DNA from 2 places in the uncultured Thermomonas sp. genome. Region 1 is predicted to be linked to the other one. Evidence: predicted binding sites of a transcription regulator. Region 1 holds the regulator's gene; the other holds the start of a gene.
What was found. The regulator sigma-54, encoded in region 1, starts transcription at its own class of promoters, with help from an activator protein. The targets are predictions, from matches to a motif close to TGGCACGNGCNTTGC.
Positions count from the first base shown of each region.

Region 2: glnA (type I glutamate--ammonia ligase) is a predicted target of sigma-54. The motif match lies at 4,131-4,145, and genes of this name have one in related genera.

Region 1 is NZ_CALMPC010000087.1:8,435-18,917, forward strand. Features, by position in the region: gene QWB57_RS08035 (aspartate carbamoyltransferase catalytic subunit) at 1-614, shown strand, start outside; gene mgtE (magnesium transporter) at 598-1,959, opposite strand; gene ptsP (phosphoenolpyruvate--protein phosphotransferase) at 2,094-3,815, opposite strand; gene QWB57_RS08050 (HPr family phosphocarrier protein) at 3,815-4,084, opposite strand; gene QWB57_RS08055 (PTS sugar transporter subunit IIA) at 4,121-4,513, opposite strand; gene rapZ (RNase adapter RapZ) at 4,570-5,436, opposite strand; gene hprK (HPr(Ser) kinase/phosphatase) at 5,433-6,389, opposite strand; gene raiA (ribosome-associated translation inhibitor RaiA) at 6,421-6,747, opposite strand; gene QWB57_RS08075 (RNA polymerase factor sigma-54) at 6,807-8,231, opposite strand; gene lptB (LPS export ABC transporter ATP-binding protein) at 8,315-9,034, opposite strand; gene lptA (lipopolysaccharide transport periplasmic protein LptA) at 9,034-9,537, opposite strand; gene lptC (LPS export ABC transporter periplasmic protein LptC) at 9,551-10,105, opposite strand; gene QWB57_RS08095 (HAD hydrolase family protein) at 10,102-10,483, opposite strand, start outside.
Region 2 is NZ_CALMPC010000033.1:17,297-27,779, forward strand. Features, by position in the region: gene QWB57_RS03035 (ammonium transporter) at 1-1,203, opposite strand, end outside; gene QWB57_RS03040 (P-II family nitrogen regulator) at 1,220-1,558, opposite strand; gene QWB57_RS03045 (TorF family putative porin) at 1,574-2,383, opposite strand; gene glnA (type I glutamate--ammonia ligase) at 2,663-4,072, opposite strand; gene QWB57_RS03055 (undecaprenyl-diphosphate phosphatase) at 4,290-5,144, shown strand; gene QWB57_RS03060 (DUF4377 domain-containing protein) at 5,216-6,157, shown strand; gene rpmG (50S ribosomal protein L33) at 6,288-6,452, opposite strand; gene rpmB (50S ribosomal protein L28) at 6,466-6,702, opposite strand; gene QWB57_RS03075 (HAMP domain-containing sensor histidine kinase) at 6,838-8,064, opposite strand; gene QWB57_RS03080 (response regulator transcription factor) at 8,061-8,750, opposite strand; gene QWB57_RS03085 (hypothetical protein) at 8,841-9,659, shown strand; gene QWB57_RS03090 (alpha/beta hydrolase) at 9,699-10,379, shown strand; gene QWB57_RS03095 (LytTR family DNA-binding domain-containing protein) at 10,448-10,483, shown strand, end outside.

The DNA of each region.
Region 1 (10,483 bases):
GGCATAAACAGGATGGTGCGGTGGCGGCGCTGGCGGCGGTAGCCAATCCTGGCGTGGCGGTGGTCAATGCCGGCGATGGCCGCAGCCATCATCCCACCCAAGGCCTGCTGGACATGTTGACGCTGCGGCAAGCGCACGGTGACGATTTTTCCACGCTCAAAGTGGTGATGGTGGGCGATGTGAAGCATTCGCGGGTGGCGCGGAGTGACCTGCATGCGTTGCGTGCGCTGGGTTGTGGCGAAATCCGGGTGTGCGGGCCGGCGGCGTTGTTGCCGGATGACGACACCTTGCATGGCTGCGTCGTCACCGATGATTTTGATGCCGCGCTGGACGGTGTGGACGCCATGATGATGCTGCGCTTGCAACGCGAACGCATGACCGAAGGGCTGGTGGATTCGATCGAGGATTACCACCGCGACTATGGGCTGACCAGTCTGCGCGTGCGGCGTGCGGCGGTGAACGCCATCGTGATGCATCCGGGGCCGATGAATCGCGGGGTGGAAATCAGTGACGAGGTAGCCGACGGTGCGCAGTCGCGCATTTTGCAGCAAGTGGCCAATGGCGTGGCGGTGCGCATGGCGGTGCTGGAGTCGCTGCTCAGCGCACCAGAATAAGCGTCGCCAGGCCGAGGAAGGACAAGAATCCCATCACATCGGTGACGGTGGTCAGGATCACCCCGCCGGCCAGGGCCGGATCGAAGCCGAAGCGTTTGACCGTCACGGGCACAAACACACCGGCCAGCGCAGCGGAGGTGAAATTGACGGTCAGTGCCAAGGCAATGACCAGCGACAGTTTGGCATCGTGGAACCACGCCAGCACGATCAGCGCCAGCAACAGGCCAATGCCGATGCCGTTGATGATGGCGATGCGCACTTCCTTCCACACCAGCACGCCGATATTGGTGCCACCAATCTGGCCCAACGCCAGCCCGCGTACCATGAGTGCGAGGACTTGCGTGCCGGCATTGCCGCCCATGCCGGCCACAATCGGCATCAGCACCGCCAGCGCAACCAGATGCGCGATCGTGTCCTGGAATTGGTTGACCACCGATGAGGCAAGGAAGGCGGTGGCTAGGTTGATCGTGAGCCACAACATGCGGCGGCGAAATGCGCGCCGTACCGGTGAGAACAGGTCCTCGTCCTCGTCCAGGCCGGCGGCCGACATCACCTGGTGCTCGGCCTGCTCGCGGATGATGTCGACCACGTCATCGATGGTGATGCGGCCCAGCAGGATGTTGCTGTCATCCACCACTGGCGCACTGATCCAGTCGTGGTCGGAAAATTGCCGGGCGACTTCCGCCGAGGTTTCGTTGACGTCAATCGCAGGTTGTTCGTCATCCAGCAGTTGGTTGATCGGGGTGCCGGCCTCGTGGGTCAGCAAGGCTTGCAGTGCGATCCGCCCCAGATACTGGTGACGCTTGCTGACCACATACAGATGGTCGGTGTGGTCGGGCAGTTCACCGCGCAGGCGCAGGTAGCGCAGCACGACGTCGATGGTGGTGTCGGCGCGGACGGTGACTATATCCGGGTTCATCAAGCGGCCGGCACTGTCTTCGGCGTAGGACAGCACCTGTTCGAGGCGCTCGCGGTTTTCGCGGTCCATCGACTTCAACACTTCGTCGATCACCGTGTCTGGCAGGTCTTCCACCAGATCGGCCAAGTCGTCGATGTCGAGGTCGGAGGCCGCGGCCACCAGCTCGTCCTGATCCATGTCGGCAATCAGGCTTTCGCGCACTTCCTCGCCAACATGCACCAGCACTTCGCCGTCATCCTCGGCGTCCACCAGCCCCCACACCACGCTGCGCTTGCCCGGCGGCAGCGATTCCAGCAGGTTGCCGATCTCGGCCGGCGACAGCGTGTTGACCATGCGCCGCACCGGCCCCAGCCGGCCACTGTCCAGCGCATCGGACAACAGGCGCAGCTGGCGCGCAGTCTTGTCGTGGCGAATGGGCTCGGCCATGCGTGGTTCCGGCGGATAAGAGGGACGCCGCGGTGCAGGGCACGCAGGCGAGGGGTCAGGCGTTCATGATGCGCACATTATCGCTTGTGCAGATGACAACTGTCCAAGCATGATGTCGCGCACAGGGCGGGCTCCTACGGTTGGGAATGGGTGTTCAGCCAGCGCAAAATCGAAGCACGGTTGCGCGCACGCAGCAAGCTGGGGGCAGCGGCCCGCAACTGTGCATGCATGCTGTTGCGAATGGTCTGGCGAACTTCCAACAAGGTTGCTGGATGCAAGCTGAGTTCGGTCAGGCCCAGCGCCAGCAGCAGTGGCACGAAAGTGGGATCGGCCGCAATTTCCCCACACACCGTGACTGGAATCCGCCGCCGCAGGCCGGTGCGGATCACATCGTGCAATACCCGCAACACCGCAGGATGCAGTGGTGAGTACAACTCGCCCAAGGATTCATTGGTGCGGTCGGCTGCCAGCAGGTATTGCACCAGGTCATTGGTGCCTACCGAGATGAAATCACAGCCGCCAATAAAACTTCGCAGCGCCAGTGCCGCCGAAGGCACTTCGATCATCGCCCCCAGCGGAATGTGCGCGGCTACTTCAAGCCCTTCGGCGCGCAACTCTGCCAGTGCCGCATGCAGCGCGCTACGCACCGCTTGCAGTTCTTCCGCAGCAGTCACCATCGGCACCAGAATGCGGATTGGTCCATAGCCAGACGCCCGACCGATGGCTCGCAGTTGTGCGCGCAGCAATTCCGGGCGCGCCAACGACAGACGAACCCCGCGCAAACCCAATGCCGGATTGGGTTCATCGCGTAGTGCCAGCCCGGTTTTGTCGGCCTTGTCTGCGCCCAGATCCAGCGTGCGAATGGTTACGGTGCGCCCGGTCATCGCCAATACCGCGTCACGGTAAGCACGGAACTGGGCATCCTCATCCGGCAATGCATTGCTGCCCAGGAATAAAAATTCAGTGCGATACAGGCCGACACCCGCTGCGCCTAGGGCGTGCGCTTCGCTGACATCGTCACGGGATTCGGCATTGGCCCACAGCTTGATATCGATGCCGTCGCGGGTGCGCGACGGTTCACGCCGTAGCCGATTGAGCTGGCGGCGTTCGCGCCGCGCTTCGGCCACGCGGGCATGGTGCGCGCGCAGGTCACCGGCATTGGGCTCCAGCACTACCAACCCGGTGCTGCCATCGATGATCAACACATCACCATCATTGGCTTTTTGCAGCAGATGTGGACTACCCACCACCAATGGCAGATGCAGACTGCGGGCCAGGATGGCGCTGTGCGAGAGGGGGCTGCCGCCGGCGGTGACCACGCCGACCACGCCCTGCGATTGCAGCAGTGCCAACTCGGCGGGGGCCACGCTGTCGGTCACCAGAATTTCGCCCGACACGCCTTGCAGCACTGCATGCTGGCTGTGCAGTGCCGCATGCAAGCGGCCGATGACTTGATCGATGTCGTCGATGCGGCTGCGCAGGTACGCATCGTCCATGCTTTCGAATACCGCAGCCAAGCGGTTGCGTTGCAGGCGCAGGGCGTAGTCGGCCGAATAATGGCCGGTGCGAATCAAATCATCAATGCCCGAGAGCAGCTCGGGGTCATCCAGCAACAGCGCATGCAGGTCGATGAATTCACCAACCTCGTGCGCCAATGCGCCGTGCAGGCGGTCGCGCAGATCGCGCATTTCCGCACGCACCGTGGTCACTGCAGCGTGAAAGCGTTGCAGCTCAGCCGCAACTGCCTCGGTCGCGATTTTGGTTTCTTCGACATCCAACGCATGCGGTAAACGCACGCGTGCTTGCCCGAGTGCGCAACCGCGCGCGGCAGCGGTTCCGGGCAGCAGTTGGCGCATCAGCTGTCCTCGTCGAAGCGGCACTCGAACAGGGCAGCCACCGCCTCGGCGGCGGCCTCGGCATCCTCCCCATCCACTTGCAGGATCACCTGCGAGCCAGGGCCGGCGGCCAGCAACATGACCCCCATGATGCTTTTGGCGTTGACCTCGCGGCCGCGTGCTTCCAGCGTGGCTTGGCAGCGGAAGGTGGACAGCAACTGCACCAGTTTGGCGGTGGCACGCGCGTGCAAGCCCAAGCGGTTGCTGATGGTCAGCTCGCGACGAATCATGCACGGCCTCCGCGGCGGGATAGTGCTGGGGTGTGCTCAAGCATCATCGGTAATCGCTCCATTGCGTGCACCTGCGGCGGCCACCGCAGGCAGATCATCCAGATCCAAATCGGCGTAATTCATCACGCGCAGCAACATGGGCAAGCTCAGAGCAGATACCCGCCGCACCGGTGTCCCCAGGCGTGCCAAGCGCGCTGCGATATTGCTGGGAGTGGCGCCGTACAAATCGGTCAATACCAGCACGCCACTGCCGCTATCGACGCGGCGCATCGCTGCGCTGGCTTGTGGCAACAAGCTGTCCGGATCACCATCGAAGGGGACATCGAAGGCTTCGCAAGCCAGGGGCAAGTTGCGCATCAGACGCAAGGCAACCGCCAGCAAGGTGCTGCCAATGCCTTCATGGGTGATGAGGAGAATGCCGACGGCCATGCTGCAAACTTAACAGACGCAGAGGATGCTGCGAAAGCACATTGCGCAATTGTGGGTTAATCCAGTTCCCGATGGTGCACCGCCACTTCCGGCCAATCAGCGCTGCGGAAGTGCTGCGCCAGGCGTTCGGCCAGATACACTGAGCGATGCCGCCCGCCGCTGCAACCAAATGCCACGGTGACATAACTGCGGGTTTCCGAGCGCAACTTGGGCAGCCAACGATCCAGGAACGTCTGTACTTGCTCGACATAGACGCTGACATCGGCCTGCGCGTCTAGGTAGTGGCGTACTAACTCGTCGCGCCCGGACAGCGGGCGCAGTCGGGCATCCCAATGTGGATTGGGCAGCACGCGGGCATCAAATACGAAATCGGCATCGATCGGTACCCCGTGGCGATATGCGAACGATTCAAACATCAGTGCAACGCCGGCACCTTCCAGCCCAAACTCGGCCAGGATCCGGCGGCGCATCTGATGTACGTTCATCTCGCTGGTATCCAGCAAAATGTCGGCAATCTTGCGCAACGGGCGCAGTGCTTGCCGATCCAAGGCAATCGCATCGGCCAAGCCCAGACCAAGGTGGCTCAATGGATGCCGACGCCGGGTATCGGCATAGCGACGCAGCACGACCTCGTCGCGGGCTTCCAAAAACAAGAGTCGCGGATTGGCACCCAATGCGCCGATCTGCGACAGGGCTTGCGGCACCTCCGATAAATCCCCCAGGTTGCGGGCGTCAATCACCACCGCGATTCTGGACGGCGCCGAATCATTGGCCAACATGCGGCGAACGAAGTCCGGCAGCAATTCTGCCGGCAGATTATCCACGCAGTAATAGCCCAGATCTTCCAGTGTATGCAGGGCGCCGGATTTGCCCGAGCCGGACATGCCACTGACGATCAGCAGGCTGGGCAAGGTGACGCTCATGACGCGGCGCGTTCCAGAAAATGACTGTGACGGGCCATGAATGCGGCGGCCGGGTCGATGCCTTTACTGCGCAGGATATGCATGCGGGTGGCAGCCTCGGTCAACACCGCCAGGTTGCGGCCGGCCATCACCGGGATGGTGATCATGGGCACGTCCAAATCCAGTACGCGGCGGCTGCCAAGATCGCCGGTGAGTCGCTCCATACCGCTGCTGCCTGGGGTAGGGGATGGCTTGCTCAGATGCACGATCATGCGCAGGTATTTATTGCGCTTGACCGCCGTATCACCAAACATTTGCCGGATATTGAGCACCCCAAGGCCGCGCAATTCCAGCATATCCTGCAGTAATTCAGGGCAGGTGCCATCCAGCACATCGGGTGCGATTTGGGTGAACTCGGGGGCATCGTCGGCCACCAAACGATGGCCACGGGTGACCAACTCCAGCGCCAACTCGCTTTTGCCTGAACCCGACTCCCCGGTGATCAATACGCCGATGGAATAGATCTCCATGAACACCCCGTGCAAGGTGACGCGCGGGGCCAAGGTGCGTGCCAATACATATTGCAGGTGGTTGAGCAGTTCATGCCCGCGCCGGGGCGATAGCCACAGAGGCGTGTCGGATTCTTCGGCGGCACTGCGCAGGTCTTCCGGGCAGCTTTGGTTTTTGCTGATGACGAGCGCCAGCGGGCGAAAGTCGATGATCTTGTGAATGGTCTCCCAACGCTGACGCGCATCCAACCCGTCCAGCCATTCCAATTCTTCGGTGCCAAGAATCTGCACCTTGTTCGGATAAATGGCATTCAAGTAACCCGCCAGCGAGGGCCGACGGGCGACGGTGTTGACGGCTTCCAGTATCCGTTGGTCGCCGCGTTCCTGTCCGGCCAGCCAGCGCAGCGCCAAGCGCTCCTGCTGGCTGGCGAACAGTTCACTGGCGGTAATCCGCGTGGTGCTCACGCAGCCACCCGGTGCTTACGGAGCCCAGTGTTCACTCGAATACGCCACTCTTGGCCAGACCATCACCCTTGCGTTGTTCCAGCTGTTTTTCCTTGTGCTTGATCAGTTGCCGGTCCAGCTTGTCCACCAGGATGTCAATCGCGGCGTACATGTCCGGGCCCACCGCATCGCCATGCAAGGTGCGGCCGGCCACATTGATCGTTGCAATCGCCTTGTGCAACGGCTTCTCCAGCGCCAACTGCACACGGATTTCGCAGTCGCCTTCGAAATGCCGCGCAAGGCGTTCAAACCGGGTTTCCACGTGGCTGCGCAGGGCAGGCGTGACATCCATTTGCTGGCCATAGGTTTCGATCTGCATCTTGACCTCCTTCTGCTGATGCTGCGGACGGGTGCCCGCAACGGGTGCACGGAACGGTGTCAGCCGATCCGCACGCGCTCATGCGAAGCTGGAATTTGCAATGCTTCGCGGTACTTCGCGATGGTGCGCCTAGCCACCGGCACACCCTCGGCCTTCAACGTATCGGCAAGTCGTGCATCCGACAAGGGCTTGCGTGGATTTTCAGCGGCCACCAGTTGCCGAATGCGGTCCTGGATGGCGGTACTGGAGGTGCTGCCACCGGCGTCGGTATCAATGCCAGAGGCGAAAAAATCCCGCAAGGCCAAGGTGCCGCGAGGGGTGCGTACATATTTGCGCGCCACTGCCCGCGAGATCGTGGATTCGTGCAAGCCCAAGGTGTCGGCCACGTTGCGCAAGGTCAGTGGGCGGAGTGCCTGCGGGCCAAATTCCAAAAACCCGGCTTGCTCGGCAACCAGACAACGCACTACGCGCTGCAGGGTGTCGGCGCGCGATTCCAAGCCTTTGAGCAGCCACCGCGCTTCTTGCAGATGCCCGCGCAAATAGTCGGCATCGGCACTGCCGGCATGCCGAATCATTTGCTGGTAATCGCGCTGGATGGCCACCTTGGGCATGGCTCCGGCACCCAGCGCCACGTGCCAAAGCCCTTGCTGCCGCCAAATCACGCAATCGGGGATCACATAACTGCCGTTGGGCAGCGCGCCGTATTGTGCGCCGGGCCGTGGGTTCAGTGACCGCAGCAGGTCTACCGCGGCCTGGGCTTGTTCCTGGCTGCAGCCGACCTCTTGGCAGATGCCTGCGATCCCTAATTTGGGCAGGCGTTGCAGACTGTCTGCCGCCAGCTGCAGAGCCACCGTGCGCCCGACGGTATCGGCGGGCAGCGCACGCAATTGCAGGCTCAGGCATTCACCCAGATCGCGTGCCCCCACCCCCACCGGGTCAAATTGCTGGATGCGGTGTAACACCGGCAATGCATCCTCCACCCGGGTGTCGATCTCCGGGCGCAGGCTGCTCAGCAAGTCGCCAAGGTCTTCGCGCAGGTAGCCATCATCATCAATGGCATCGATCAGGGCGATGCCGATTCGCGTGTCGCGTGGGCTGAAGTGCCCCAGATGCAATTGCCACAGCAGGTGGTCGTGCAGGCTGTCTGCATCCTCCGAATGCTCGAAGTCGTCGTTGCGTGCGCTGAGGCTACCTGCATGTTCAGTCCATGTATCCGGTGTCGACTCCCAGCTGTCCTCAGGAGTCTGTTGGGGCTCTTGTGGCTCACTGTCTGCCGCAGGTGCGGTAGCGGAAAACTCCGCATCACCAGCGACATTGCCGTGGTCGGCATCTTCCACCCAGTCCAGCAACGGGTTGCTGGCCACCGCCTCGGCTACTTCGGCTTCCAGCTCCGCGGTGGACAACTGCAGCAAATGAATGGCTTGACGCAGTTGCGGCGTCAGTACCAGTTGCTGTTGCGTGGTGGCGGATAAATGCGGCTTCATCATCTGCAGCATAGCGCCAGTCGCGCGAAAATTGGCTGTCTCTGACGCTTCGATTCTCTCCGCGATGGGCGCGTCACCAAAAGTTACAAACGGAAGTCTTCACCCAGATAGACGCGGCGTACGTCTTGGTTTTCCAGCAGCTGGGCAGGCGCGCCCTGGGCCAGTACACCGCCCTCGGCAAGAATGTAGGCACGATCGCAAATACCCAGGGTTTCGCGCACGTTGTGGTCGGTGATCAAAACGCCGATGCCGCGTTGTTTGAGGTGGCGCACGATGCGTTGGATTTCGTTGACCGAAATGGGGTCCACACCGGCGAATGGTTCGTCCAGCAAGATCATGCGCGGCTTGCCAGCCAAGGCGCGGGCAATTTCCACGCGCCGCCGCTCGCCGCCCGACAAACTGGCACCTGGCTGCTCGGTGACGTGACCAATCTGCAATTCATCGAGCAGTGAATTGAGCTCGTGTTCGCGGCCATCGTCATCCAGATCCGGACGCAACTCCAGCACCAGACGGATATTGTCGGCCACGCTCAATTTGCGAAAGACCGACGGCTCCTGCGGCAGATAGCCAAGCCCGAGGCGCGCGCGGGCATACATCGGCAGGTCGGTGATGTCGGTGTCATCCAGCAGGATGCGCCCGGCATCGGCGGCCACCAAACCCACGATCATGTAAAAACATGTGGTCTTGCCGGCACCGTTGGGGCCCAGTAAACCGACCACTTCCCCCGCGTTTAGCTGCAGACCGAAATCGCGCACGACTTCGCGTGAGCGATAGCGTTTGCGCAGGCCTTCGGCGACCAGCATCAGGGCGTGCCCTTAGCGCTGCTGGGTGCAGCTGGAGCAGCGGTATCCTTGGGCAGAATCCGCATCTTGACCCGCCCACCACCTTCGCCACCGCTTTGCAGCTGGCCGGACTTGAGGTTGTACACCACCCGTTCGCCATTGATGCTGCCGCGCGATTGCTTGATCACCACGTTGCCGGTAAACACCATGGTTTCATTTTTCATGTCGTAATCGACATTGGCAGCGGCGGCGTCGATGCGATCACCATCGTCCATCTCCTGTTGCAAGGTCACCCCGCCACTGAGCAGGGCGCGGCTGGGGTTGCCGTTGGCTTGTTGGATCACGGCCTTGGCCGATTTCACATGCAAGCTGCCTTGGTCAATGGTGACATTACCGATCAGGGTGCAGCTGGCGTTGGCGCCCAGGCTGCTGCAATCGCTGCTATTGGAATTGATATCCATCGGCTGGTTGCGGTCGGTGCTGCGGGCACTGGCGGTACCACCCACGGCGAGCAGAACCAGCAAAGAGGCGCACAGATCAATGTTGCGGGACATAGCGGGCCTTAACCTGTGAAAGAAGGGAGACGTGCTGGCGATCCAAATCCGCGCGCATGCCAATGCCACGCATTGTAAGACCGGGTTGGGTAATGGTCACGGCATCGCTGGTTTGGGCGTGGTGTTCGCCCAGCAGGAGGGTCAGTGATTCGGTTTCGATGCGGGTGGCGGGTGGTGATTGTGGCGGACTGATGGCAATCACCTCGCCGGTCAATTGCAGCTGGCCGCCACCGGCAGGAACAAAGCCGCGCTTGGCATCCACATTCCAGTAATGCCCCGTCCGATCCGGAACTTCGAAGTGTGGCGTGTTCAATGTCATGGTTTTATCGGCCGGGTCGCGTTGCAATTGCGGCCCGCGCAGGGTGAACGATTCCTTGCCGAGTTTGTCCAGCGATACGATTTCGTAATCGTGCAGCACATAATCGGGGCGGCTTGTGAGCACCACATCCTGGTCGGGGTGGTATTGCCGCCACACCGACCAGCCCGTGATCCCTGCCGCCAGCAACAAGCACAGAATCATCCCGGTGCGCCAGTTCATGGGTGCTCCCCGTGCTGCAGAATGGCCTGCACCCGATCTTGTGCATGCAACAACAAGTCGCAAGCATCACGTGCGGCCCCGTGACCGGCCGTGCGTGGGGTGACCCAATGGGCGGCGGGCATGACCCAGGCATGCGCATCGGCAGGCACGATGGCCAACCCGACGGCGCGCAAGGTAGCCAGATCCGGCAGGTCGTCGCCCATGAATGCCACCGCATCCATGCTTAGCCCTGACTCCGCAGCGAGCTTGCGTATGCAGTCCAGTTTGCGGGTTTCGCCAATGTGCAGATGCGGGATCTTCAATTCACGCCCCCGCGCAGCTGTGACCGCGCTGTTGCGCGCACTGACCAGTGCGGTGGCAATGCCGGCATGGCGCAGC
Region 2 (10,483 bases), on a different contig from region 1:
ACCCAGCCGCGGGGCAGCGAATACACCGGTGAGCAAGGCCCCGGCGATGCCGCCCACGCCATGCACGCCAAACACGTCCAAGCTGTCGTCGGCTCGCAGCCAACGCTTCAAACCGCCCACCCCCCACAGGCAGAGTGCGCCGGTGATCGCGCCCATCGCCAAAGCGCCCATCAAACCCACCAAGCCGGCCGCCGGAGTGATCGCCACCAAGCCCGCCACTGCACCGGAGGCCGCGCCCAGCAGCGAGGGCTTGCCCTTGTGCAGCCATTCCAATGCCGTCCATGCCACTACCGCAGCGGCAGTGGCAAGGAAGGTGTTGACGAAGGCCAGCGCGGCGGTGCCATTGGCTTCCAGCGCAGAGCCGGCATTGAAGCCAAACCAGCCCACCCACAGGATCGACGCGCCGACCATGGTCTGGGTGAGGTTGTGCGGCTTCAACGCTTCACGCCCATAGCCAATGCGCTTGCCGACCATGAATGCGCCCACCAAACCGGCCACTGCGGCATTGATATGCACTACCGTGCCGCCGGCAAAATCCAACGCGCCCCTCGCCCACAGATACCCCGCCTTCGCCGTCGCCGTCGCCGCCATCGCGTTGGATGTGAACGCATCCGGGCCCGGGAAAAACCAGACCATGTGCGCCATTGGCAGATAGGCAAAGGTGAACCACAGCACGGTGAACAGCAGCACGCCGGAAAACTTCACGCGCTCGGCAAACGCGCCCACTACCAGCGCACACGCGATGCAGGCAAATGCGCCTTGAAACACAAAGAACGCCAGTTCCGGGATATACACGCCTTTGCTGAAGGTGGCAGCCAATGCATTGGCATCCAGCCCGTGTGCGAGTACCCGGTCCAGCCCGCCGATGAACGCATTGCCTTCGGTAAACGCCAGGCTGTAGCCATACAGCGCCCACAAAATGGCGACTACCGCAAACACCGCCAACGTTTGCATCAGGATTGAAAGCACATTTTTGCTGCGCACCAGGCCACCATAAAACAAGGCCAGTCCGGGCAAGGTCATGAAGATCACCAGACACGCACTCACCAATACCCACACCGTATCGGGTTTGCTGAGGCTGGGCACAGGGGCCGCCGATTGTGCGGACACGCTGCCGCAGATGCAGAGCAGCCACAACCACGCCCACTGCGGTGGGCGGGGTGACACATGCGTAATGGAAGCGTGTGCAATGAAAGTGTGCATGGAGTCCTCGCGTAGGTCAGAGCGCATCGGTGCCAATCTCCCCGGTGCGAATACGGATGGCTTGCTCGAGGCCGATCACGAACACCTTGCCGTCGCCAACCTTGCCGGTGGCGGCAGCACTCATGATGGCTTCCAGCGCGGCATCGAAGGCCGCGTTATCTACCGCGCATTCGATTTTCAGCTTGGGCAAAAAATCGACTTGATACTCGGCACCGCGGTACAACTCGGTATGGCCTTTTTGGCGGCCAAATCCCTTGACCTCAGTGACGGTGATGCCAGACACCCCCGCATCGGTCAGTGCCTCGCGCACATCGTCAAGCTTGAATGGGCGAATGATCGCAGTGATCAGTTTCATCGGTCTGTGGCTCCTTCAAAAAGTCTTGCCGAGAGTCAATGCCACGGTGTCCCTGGCCAGCGTGTGGCCATCGGGATTGATGTACAGCGCGCTATTGGCCGTACTGCCGGTATAGGCCAGCCCCAGCGTCACGCCGTTGGCAAAATTGCGGGTCAGGCCCAGCTTCCAATCGCGATAGGCGAAGGCGGCGTTGTGTGAAATCCACTGTTTGCCGGCATGCGCGGCAAGGCTCCAGTGGTCGTCAACGGCGAAGGTGGCGCTGAGGTCGAGATAGCCGCTGCCATTGGAGTCGGCATAGCCAAACAGATCGGTCGTGGCCAGCGAATACTTCGCGCCCAAGCTGACACGCTTGCTGGCGGCAAGCGTCACGCCGGCATACAACTCCAGCGTATCGGCGCGATTGAAGCCGGACGGGAAGTGGCCGGGATAGGCGTAGTACTGCACGCCCACATCCACGCTCACGGCGGGGCTTGGCGTGCCGCGCCAGCCGGCATAGGCATCCAGCTCAAGACTGCTGGAGATGGGTGCGGCGCTGCTGGAGGTATCTGCCAGCCAACTGATGTTGCTGCCCCATGCCCCCGCATACAGGCCATTGTCTGCGGCATGTTCGAAACCCGCTTGCAAGGCGGGGTGTTGATTGTTTTGCGAGATGCCGCGAAAGACATAGTCGCTAGTCAGCGACAGGTTGCCACTGTTGCCTGCTTGCGCATGGCCGATGGCAGACAAGGTGCACAAGGCCAACAAGGTGCACGCGTGCGTGCGGCTGCGTGTGCACTGCAAGGAGGCCACGCGATGAAACGGTGTTGCAAGGTCGTGAGACGGCATGACGCAGGCTCCTCATAAGCGGTAGCCCTCCCCGGTCAGTGTTGCGTACTCGTGCAATGCAGAATCGTGTGGGTTCTGCCTGCGGCGATCGTTCGATCGCATGTGCCTCCTGTTGTTGCCGCGCAGACCCGCTGCGCGCAGCCCGCCTCGCCCCCTGCCCATGCAGACAACGGCGCGGAAGGCGTGCACCCGTCAGTGCACGCTTCCGGCCGCTCCAATCCTCGCCGGGGAGGGAGCGAAGCGAGGATCAGCCTGCTTCGCTCACCCTTGCGCGGGCAATCAGAGCGTGTAGTACATCTGGTATTCCAACGGGTGCGTGGCACCACGGAACGCGGTCACTTCCTTCATCTTCAAGCCGATGTAGGCGTCGATGAAATCATCGGTGAACACCCCGCCCGCTTTCAGGAATTCGCGATCTTTGTCGAGCGCGTCCAGCGCCTGATCCAGCGAGTGGCAGACGGTGGGGTAGTTCTTCTCTTCTTCCGGCGGCAGGTCGTACAGATCCTTGTCGGACGGCGCGCCCGGATCGATCTGATGTTTGATGCCGTCCAGACCCGCCATCAGCAGCGCGGCAAAGGTCAAATAGCCGCTGTTCATCGGGTCGGGGAAGCGCATTTCGATGCGGCGTGCCTTCGGGTTGGCCACATACGGAATGCGGCAGCTGGCCGAACGGTTGGAGGCCGAATACGCCAGCATCACCGGCGCTTCGTAGCCAGGCACCAGGCGCTTGTACGAATTGGTGCTGGAGTTGGCGAACGCATTGATCGCACGCGCATGCTTGAAGATGCCGCCGATGTACCACAGCGCGGTCTGCGACAGGCCGCCGTAGCCATCGCCGGAGAACAGATTGACGCCGCCCTTGGCCAGCGACATATGCACATGCATGCCACTGCCGTTATCGCCGACGATCGGCTTGGGCATGAAGGTGACGGTCTTGCCATTGCGGTGCGCCACGTTCTTGATGACGTATTTCATGGTCATCAGGTCGTCGGCTTTCTTCACCAGCGAATTGAACTTGGTGCCAATCTCGCACTGGCCGGCATTGGCCACCTCGTGGTGGTGCACTTCCACTTCGATGCCCACTTTTTCCAGCGTCTTGCACATTTCCGCACGCAGATCGTGCAGCGAATCCAATGGTGCCACCGGGAAGTAGCCACCCTTCACCATCGGCCGGTAGCCGCTGTTGCCGCCGGCGTATTCGCGGCTGGAATTCCAATGCGCTTCTTCCGAATCAATCTGGAAGAAGGTGTGGCCCATTTCATTGGCAAAGCGCACCGAATCGAAAATGAAGAATTCCGGTTCTGGCCCGAAGAAGCCCTGCTCGGCGATGCCGCTGGCCTTCAAATACGCTTCGGCGCGATGCGCCACGCCACGCGGATCGCGCGAATAGGCTTGCATGGTGGCCGGATCCAGCACATCGCAAGTCAGCACCAGGGTGGGGTCAGCGGTGAACGGATCGATGAAGGCGGTGGCCGGGTCGGGCAGCAGCACCATGTCGGAGTTCTGGATACCGCGCCAGCCGCCAATCGAGCTGCCATCGAACATCTTGCCATCCTCGAACAGGCTGGCATCGACGATCGATTTGGGGAAGGTGACATGGTGCTGCACGCCGCGCATGTCGGCAAAACGCAGGTCCACAAATTCGATCTTGTGGTCTTTGATGAGCTTTTCGAGTTGTTCCAGCGACATGGGGTACTCCGGCAAAGGATGGAGGGGCGTAAGCAAGGGCCTGACGGTAGTGATATTAGCAAGGACCGTGCCAGCTAATAACTTATTGATTTTAAACGAATCGATAATCGACACATTGCAAATAAGCACTCACTTGGTGCAATCAATTCTCAGGTATCACCAACTTGGTGAATTGCAATCCACGGTATGCTGCGCCACCCTTCCATCTCCTCTGCCGATGAACGATCTGCTGGCCGCCCTGCTATTGGGCATCATTGAAGGCATCACCGAATTTCTGCCCATTTCCAGCACCGGCCATTTGCTGATTGCCGAGCATTGGTTGGGCGCGCGCAGCGATCTGTTCAATGTTGCGATCCAGGCGGGCGCCATCCTTGCGGTGGTGTTGATTTACTGGAAACGCTTATGGGGCATGTTGCTGGCATTTGCCGGCCGCGATGCGCCGGCCGCCTTCGACCCACTGGGCATCACCGCCACCCCGGCACAGTCGCGGGCATACGCGATCAAGTTGATGGCGGCCTTCGGTGTCACCGCGGTGCTGGGGTTGCTGGTCAAGAAATTGGGCTGGCAACTGCCGGAGTCGGTGACCCCGGTGGCTTGGGCGCTGGTCCTGGGGGCGTTGTGGATGCTGGCCGCCGAATGGCTGGCGGGCCGGCGCGCGGCGCAGGTGGGCGAGCGCACCACCATCACGTGGGCGGTGGCCTTGCTGGTCGGGGCCGCGCAAGTGCTGGCTGGCGTGTTCCCCGGCACCTCGCGCAGCGCCGCTACCATTTTCGTCGCCCTGCTGGCCGGCACCACCAGCCGCGCTGCCGCCACTGAGTTCGCGTTTCTGGTCGGCATCCCCACCATGTTTGCCGCCACCGGCTACGAGCTGTTGTCGATGTACAAGCAGGGCGCGCTGGGCGGCGAAGATTGGGCGGCGCTTGGCGTGGCGTTCGCGGTTTCGGCCAGCACTGCTTTTGTCGCGGTGAAGTGGTTGTTGCACTATATCCAGAGCCACCGCTTTACCGCGTTTGCGGTCTATCGTTTGGTGTTGGGTATCGCCCTGCTGGTTTGGCTGCCCACCGGTGGCTAAGCACATCATCCCCACCGGCATGCGCTCCACATCGTCTTCCCATCATCGCGTCATCGTATCGAGGTCTTCGCATGAAACGCCTGTTCCTGCTTGCACTTCCATTGGCCCTGGCGGGCTGCCCCAGCTCGCACCCGGCATCCAGCGCAACCGCCAAAGCCGACGCCAGCAATAGTGCAACCCCGGCAACAACACCCGCCACGCCCGCCGGCAGCGCCAATCCGGCGCTGAAGCCGATGAATCCCAATGTCCAGTATTCATTCCATGCGGTTGGCCCCATCCAAGCCGTCAACGTGTTGCCCAAGCAGCACTGGGCCTTGGCCACAGCCACTGATGCCAAGGGGCAACGCATCGACGCACTGTTTGCGCGCGCCGACAAACCACTGACGCTGAACTTCACCGCCAGTACGCTATCGGTAGATAACGCCTGCAATATGCTCCATACCAGCTTCAAACTCTCCGGTGCCACCATCGTGGCCACGGATTTTGCCTCCACCATGAAAGCCTGCGCGGAGCCCAAGCTGGCCGGCCTTGACCAAGCCGCCAGCAAGCGCCTGACCGGTGAACTGGGGCTGCGCATCGCCGATGGCGGCAACCCGATGCTGGAACTGACCAACAAGGCCGGTGACGTGCTGGTATTTGCTGGCAACCAGACTGCCGAAACCAAATACGGCGGCCCGGGCGAGCGCGTGTTCCTGGAAATCTCCCCCGATGCCAAACCCTGCGCCAGCGACAGCAAGGTGCTGTGCGCACAGATGCGCGAAATCCACTACGACGGCAAGGGTTTGAAAGTAGGTACCCCTGGGCCATTTGTGGAATTCAGCACGCCGATTGAAGGCTTTGCGGTGCGCCCCGGCGTGCGCAGCGTACTGCGCGTCAACCGTTTCCCGCTGAAAACTGCCGGCCAAGACGGCTCCAAGTTCGCCTATGTGCTGGACATGGTGGTGGAGGTGGAAGTTGTGAAGCAGACCGGCTCTGCGTCGCCAATGGCAGAGGCTGCCAAGCCGCAGCAATAAAGCTGGCGATGCTGCAAAACAAAAACCCGCCGGATGGCGGGTTTTTGTTGAGAGCCTGATCCCCGGCAGGAGCATCCGGGGGTGCCGCGCCGGCAGAGGCGAACGCGCCAGGCACGTTCGCGCCAGTGCGTCACTTGATCTTGCCTTCCTTGTACATCACGTGCTTGCGAACAACGGGGTCGTACTTGCTGACTTCCATCTTGTTCGGGGTGTTTTTCTTGTTCTTGTCGGTGGTGTAGAAATGACCGGTGCCGGCCGACGAGATCAGACGGATTTTATCGCGCTTGGTAGCCATGATTCAGTTCTCCTCAGACCTTCTCGCCCTGCTTGCGCAGGTCGGCGAGGACGGCATCGATACCGTTCTTGTCGATGGTGCGCAGCGCGGCATTGGAAATACGGAGTTTGATCCAACGGTTTTCCGAAGCGACCCAGAAGCGACGCTCGTGGAGGTTGGGCTGGAAGCGACGGCGGGTCTTGCGATTGGAATGCGAGACGTTGTTACCGGTCGTCGTACGCTTGCCAGTAACTTGGCAGACTTTGGACACTGTGCACCTCGATGGTATGTGGTTGTCGCCCGTAGCCCGGGAGACGGCGGCCCCGGAGTAATACCCACACCGGGATACACTGCAGGACGCAGTGAGCCGCGCATTATGGGCGAGTTTTCCTTTCCACGCAAGCAGTTAGCTGTTGGGCTGGCGGCGGGCGCCCGCAATTTCGGGATGCAGCTGCAAACGCGTCTGGCTGGGGGACAGGATCAGCACTTGCCAGTCCAGGCGCGCAGCCAACCGATCCAGCAAGGCCGAACCGGTGCCGGTATCGGCGCGTGCAAGTGACCGCATGGCCGCCGAATCAGCCGTGGTGGTGGTGTGGATGTCCAGTGCCTGCGTGTCCATGCGCAGGTGTAGCTGGGTGCATGCCTGCGCTTGCAGCTGCAATCGCAGCAGGCCGGCGATCAATAACAGCGCCTCACGGCGTGCGGTGTGCAGTTGCACAGGGGCGTCAATGACGACCGGGATGGCAGGCTTGCCGACCATTGCACGCGCACTGGCATCCTGCAGCAGCGCCTGTGCATCCACGGGCTCAATGGTCAACGGTTTACGCCGCGCGCTGGCCAGCATGGCTTCCAGCAACTGCCCCATGTCTTGCACACCACGCTCGAGTCGCGCCAACCGGGTGTGCTGCTGCGGTGGCATGCCGGCATCGTCCAGCAACACTTCGGTGACACCTTGAATCACCGCCAGCGGGGTGCGCAGTTCGTGGCTGGCATCGGCAAGGAAAGCTTGCTCGTGCGCGTCGGCATCCACCAGCCGTGCCTGATAGGCGTCGATGGCAGAAGCCAATTGCCCAAGAGCATCGTGGCTGACAGCCGCAGCCAGTTGGGTTGGCTGCGGCCGTACCGGCAGGGCTTCCACGCTTTTTGCCAGATGCCGCACCGGTTGCAGGGCAATTCCAGCGAACAGCCAGCCCAGCCAGCCCGCCAATGCTGTGCCCAGCACAATCATGGCAATCACCAGCCGGTGCAGGTGGCGCTCCATTTGTTCGATATCACCCATGTCGATGACAAACACCAGGCGCCCCGCTGCGGTGTCGAACACCCCGACGTGAATATCTTCATCATCAGGATCTTCGTGCATGCCAGCGGGCAGCTGGGCATAGCGCGCCGGCAACGCCGGATCCAGGATGCGATACCCGCTTAGGCGATGGGTGGAGGGAAGTTGCAGCGCCTGCCCACGTGCCAGGCGCTGCCCGTAGTCTTCGGCTTGCCCGCGCAGGATTTCGCCAGAAACCACGTATTCGTAGTCGTTGGCCATGTCCTGCATGATCCATGCGGACAAGCTGCTCATCACCAAGCCCAGCAATAATGCCAATAGCGTGAAGCGCCGGCGTAGCGGCCATCGTGCGCTCATACCGCCCCCAACAAGCGGTACCCCACCCCGCGTACGGATTGGATCATGGCGTGCGCAAACGGCTTATCCACCAGTGCCCGCAACTCGTACACCTGGGTCTGCAGGGCGGCCACATCACCGCCATGCTGGCCCCACCCATGCTCCAGCAGGCGTGCATGCGGCACGATGCGCGGAGCTTCCTGCAACAGGCACGCCAGCACCGCACCTTGCAGTCGCGTCAACGGAATTCGCCGGCCCTCGCGGCTGGCTGTCATGCTGTGTGGATCGTAGGTCAATGGCCCAAATGTCAATGCGGTCTGTGCGTGCGCATGGCGGCGCAGCGCACGGATCCGCGCTTCCAGCTCGCGCAATGCGAAGGGTTTGACCAAATAATCATCGGCACCTTCGGCGTAACCCCGCAGCTTGTCTTCCAGACTGTCGCGCGCGGTCAACATCAATACCGGCACCCCATGCCCGGCCTCCCGCAAGCGCCGGCACAATGCCAAACCATCCAGTCTGGGCAAGCCCAGATCAAGCACAATCACATCAACGTCACCACGCAACGCCCGCGCCAAGCCACTGACACCATCAGCACAGTGATCCATTTCGTGGCCGCGCCGCTCCAGAAAATCCCAGATATTGGCGGCGATATCGTGCTGATCTTCAATCAGCAAGACGCGCAGGCCGGGGTTGGCAGAGGTGGGCATGGGCGAACGATGCATGGGTTTGGAGTGTGCCGTAAATCGGGTTAACGAACATCTGAGTTTCAGCAGAGTCAGTCCAACAGGTTGCGGCACATGCTGACGCCACTTCATACCGAGTACACCCGCATGCATACACCGACGTCACAACCTCTGGCCAAGGTGCCTGCAGTCACCTTGCTGTTCTGGTTGATCAAGATTGCCGCCACCACACTGGGTGAGACCGGCGGCGATGCGGTGACCATGTCGTGGCTGGGCGAAGCCGGCACGCAAACGCATGCCAATGGGTATTTGATTGGCACCGGCATTTTCACCGTCTTGTTCGCATTTGCGGTGTGGTTACAACTCCGTGCAAAGCAATTCAACCCATGGCTGTATTGGTTTGCCATTCTGGCCAGCACCACGGTGGGCACCACACTCGCCGATTTTGCCGACCGCTCGCTGGGGATTGGCTATAGCGGTGGCTCAGGAGTGCTGTTGCTGCTGCTGCTGGGCACGTTGTGGGCATGGAAGCGCATGTTGGGCACGGTGTCGGTGGCCAGTGTGGCCAGTCCGCAGGCCGAAGGGTTTTACTGGTTGACCATCATGTGTTCGCAAACGCTGGGCACGGCACTGGGGGATTGGGTGGCCGATACGCAGGGGCTGGGCTATACCGGTGGCATTGCGATCTTTGGCGGTGCATTGGCACTCGTGGCGATCCTGTATTGGTCGAAAAAGGTGTCGCCCACGCTGCTGTTCTGGGCTGCTTTCATCCTGACCAGGCCATTGGGCGCGGTGCTGGGTGACTTCCTGGATAAGCCGCTGGCCAGCGGTGGATTGGCCCTGAGCCGCACCTCGGCCACCGCAGCGCTATTGGTGTTTGTGGGTGCAGCGGTGTTGCTGTTTCCACAACGCGCAGCGGAGCGTACGCATTGATCGGCATAATGTGCGCAGGCCACTGCTGAACATTTTCACATGCTGCTTGAAACCATCGAACACAGCACCGGCGCGCATCCCCAATGGAGCGTGATTTGGCTGCACGGCCTGGGTGCCGACGGGCATGATTTTTCCCCCATCGTGCCGGAGTTGGTGCGCAAGGATTGGCCTGCGCTGCGCTTCGTATTCCCGCATGCACCGGTTCGCGCGGTCACGATCAATGGCGGCGCACGCATGCGGGCGTGGTACGACATCACCAGTTTCGGGTTTGATGATCTGGCGCTGCGCGCCGACAGTGCCGGTGTAGCCGAATCTGTCGCGCAAATCGAGGCACTGATTGCACGCGAGGGTGAACGTGGCGTGCCGCCGCAGCGGGTGTTGCTGGCAGGTTTCTCGCAAGGCGGGGCGATCACGCTGGCAGTCGGGTTGACGCGCAGCCAACCGCTGGCCGGCTTGATTGCGCTGTCGACCTATCTGCCAATGACTGCCCAGCAGGCGCAAGCCAGCATGGCTGTGCAGGCCGCAACCCAGCCGCTGTTTATGGCGCATGGCGTGTTTGATCCAGTGGTGCCACCTGCGGCCGGCGAAGCCAGTGCCAAAACCATGCAGGCGCTAGGGTTTGCGATGCAATGGCGGCGCTACCCGATGCAGCATTCGGTCTGTGCAGAGGAAATCACCCAGTTGGGCGACTGGATGACAGCGCGGTTTGCGGCCGGCTGAGGTGACGTTGGCCACTGCACACCGCTACCATCGGGGCAAGCCCGGGGTGGGCCCCGGAGTGTGAGCCCATGACGACACAACCCATGCGCGTGCTGGTGGTGGAC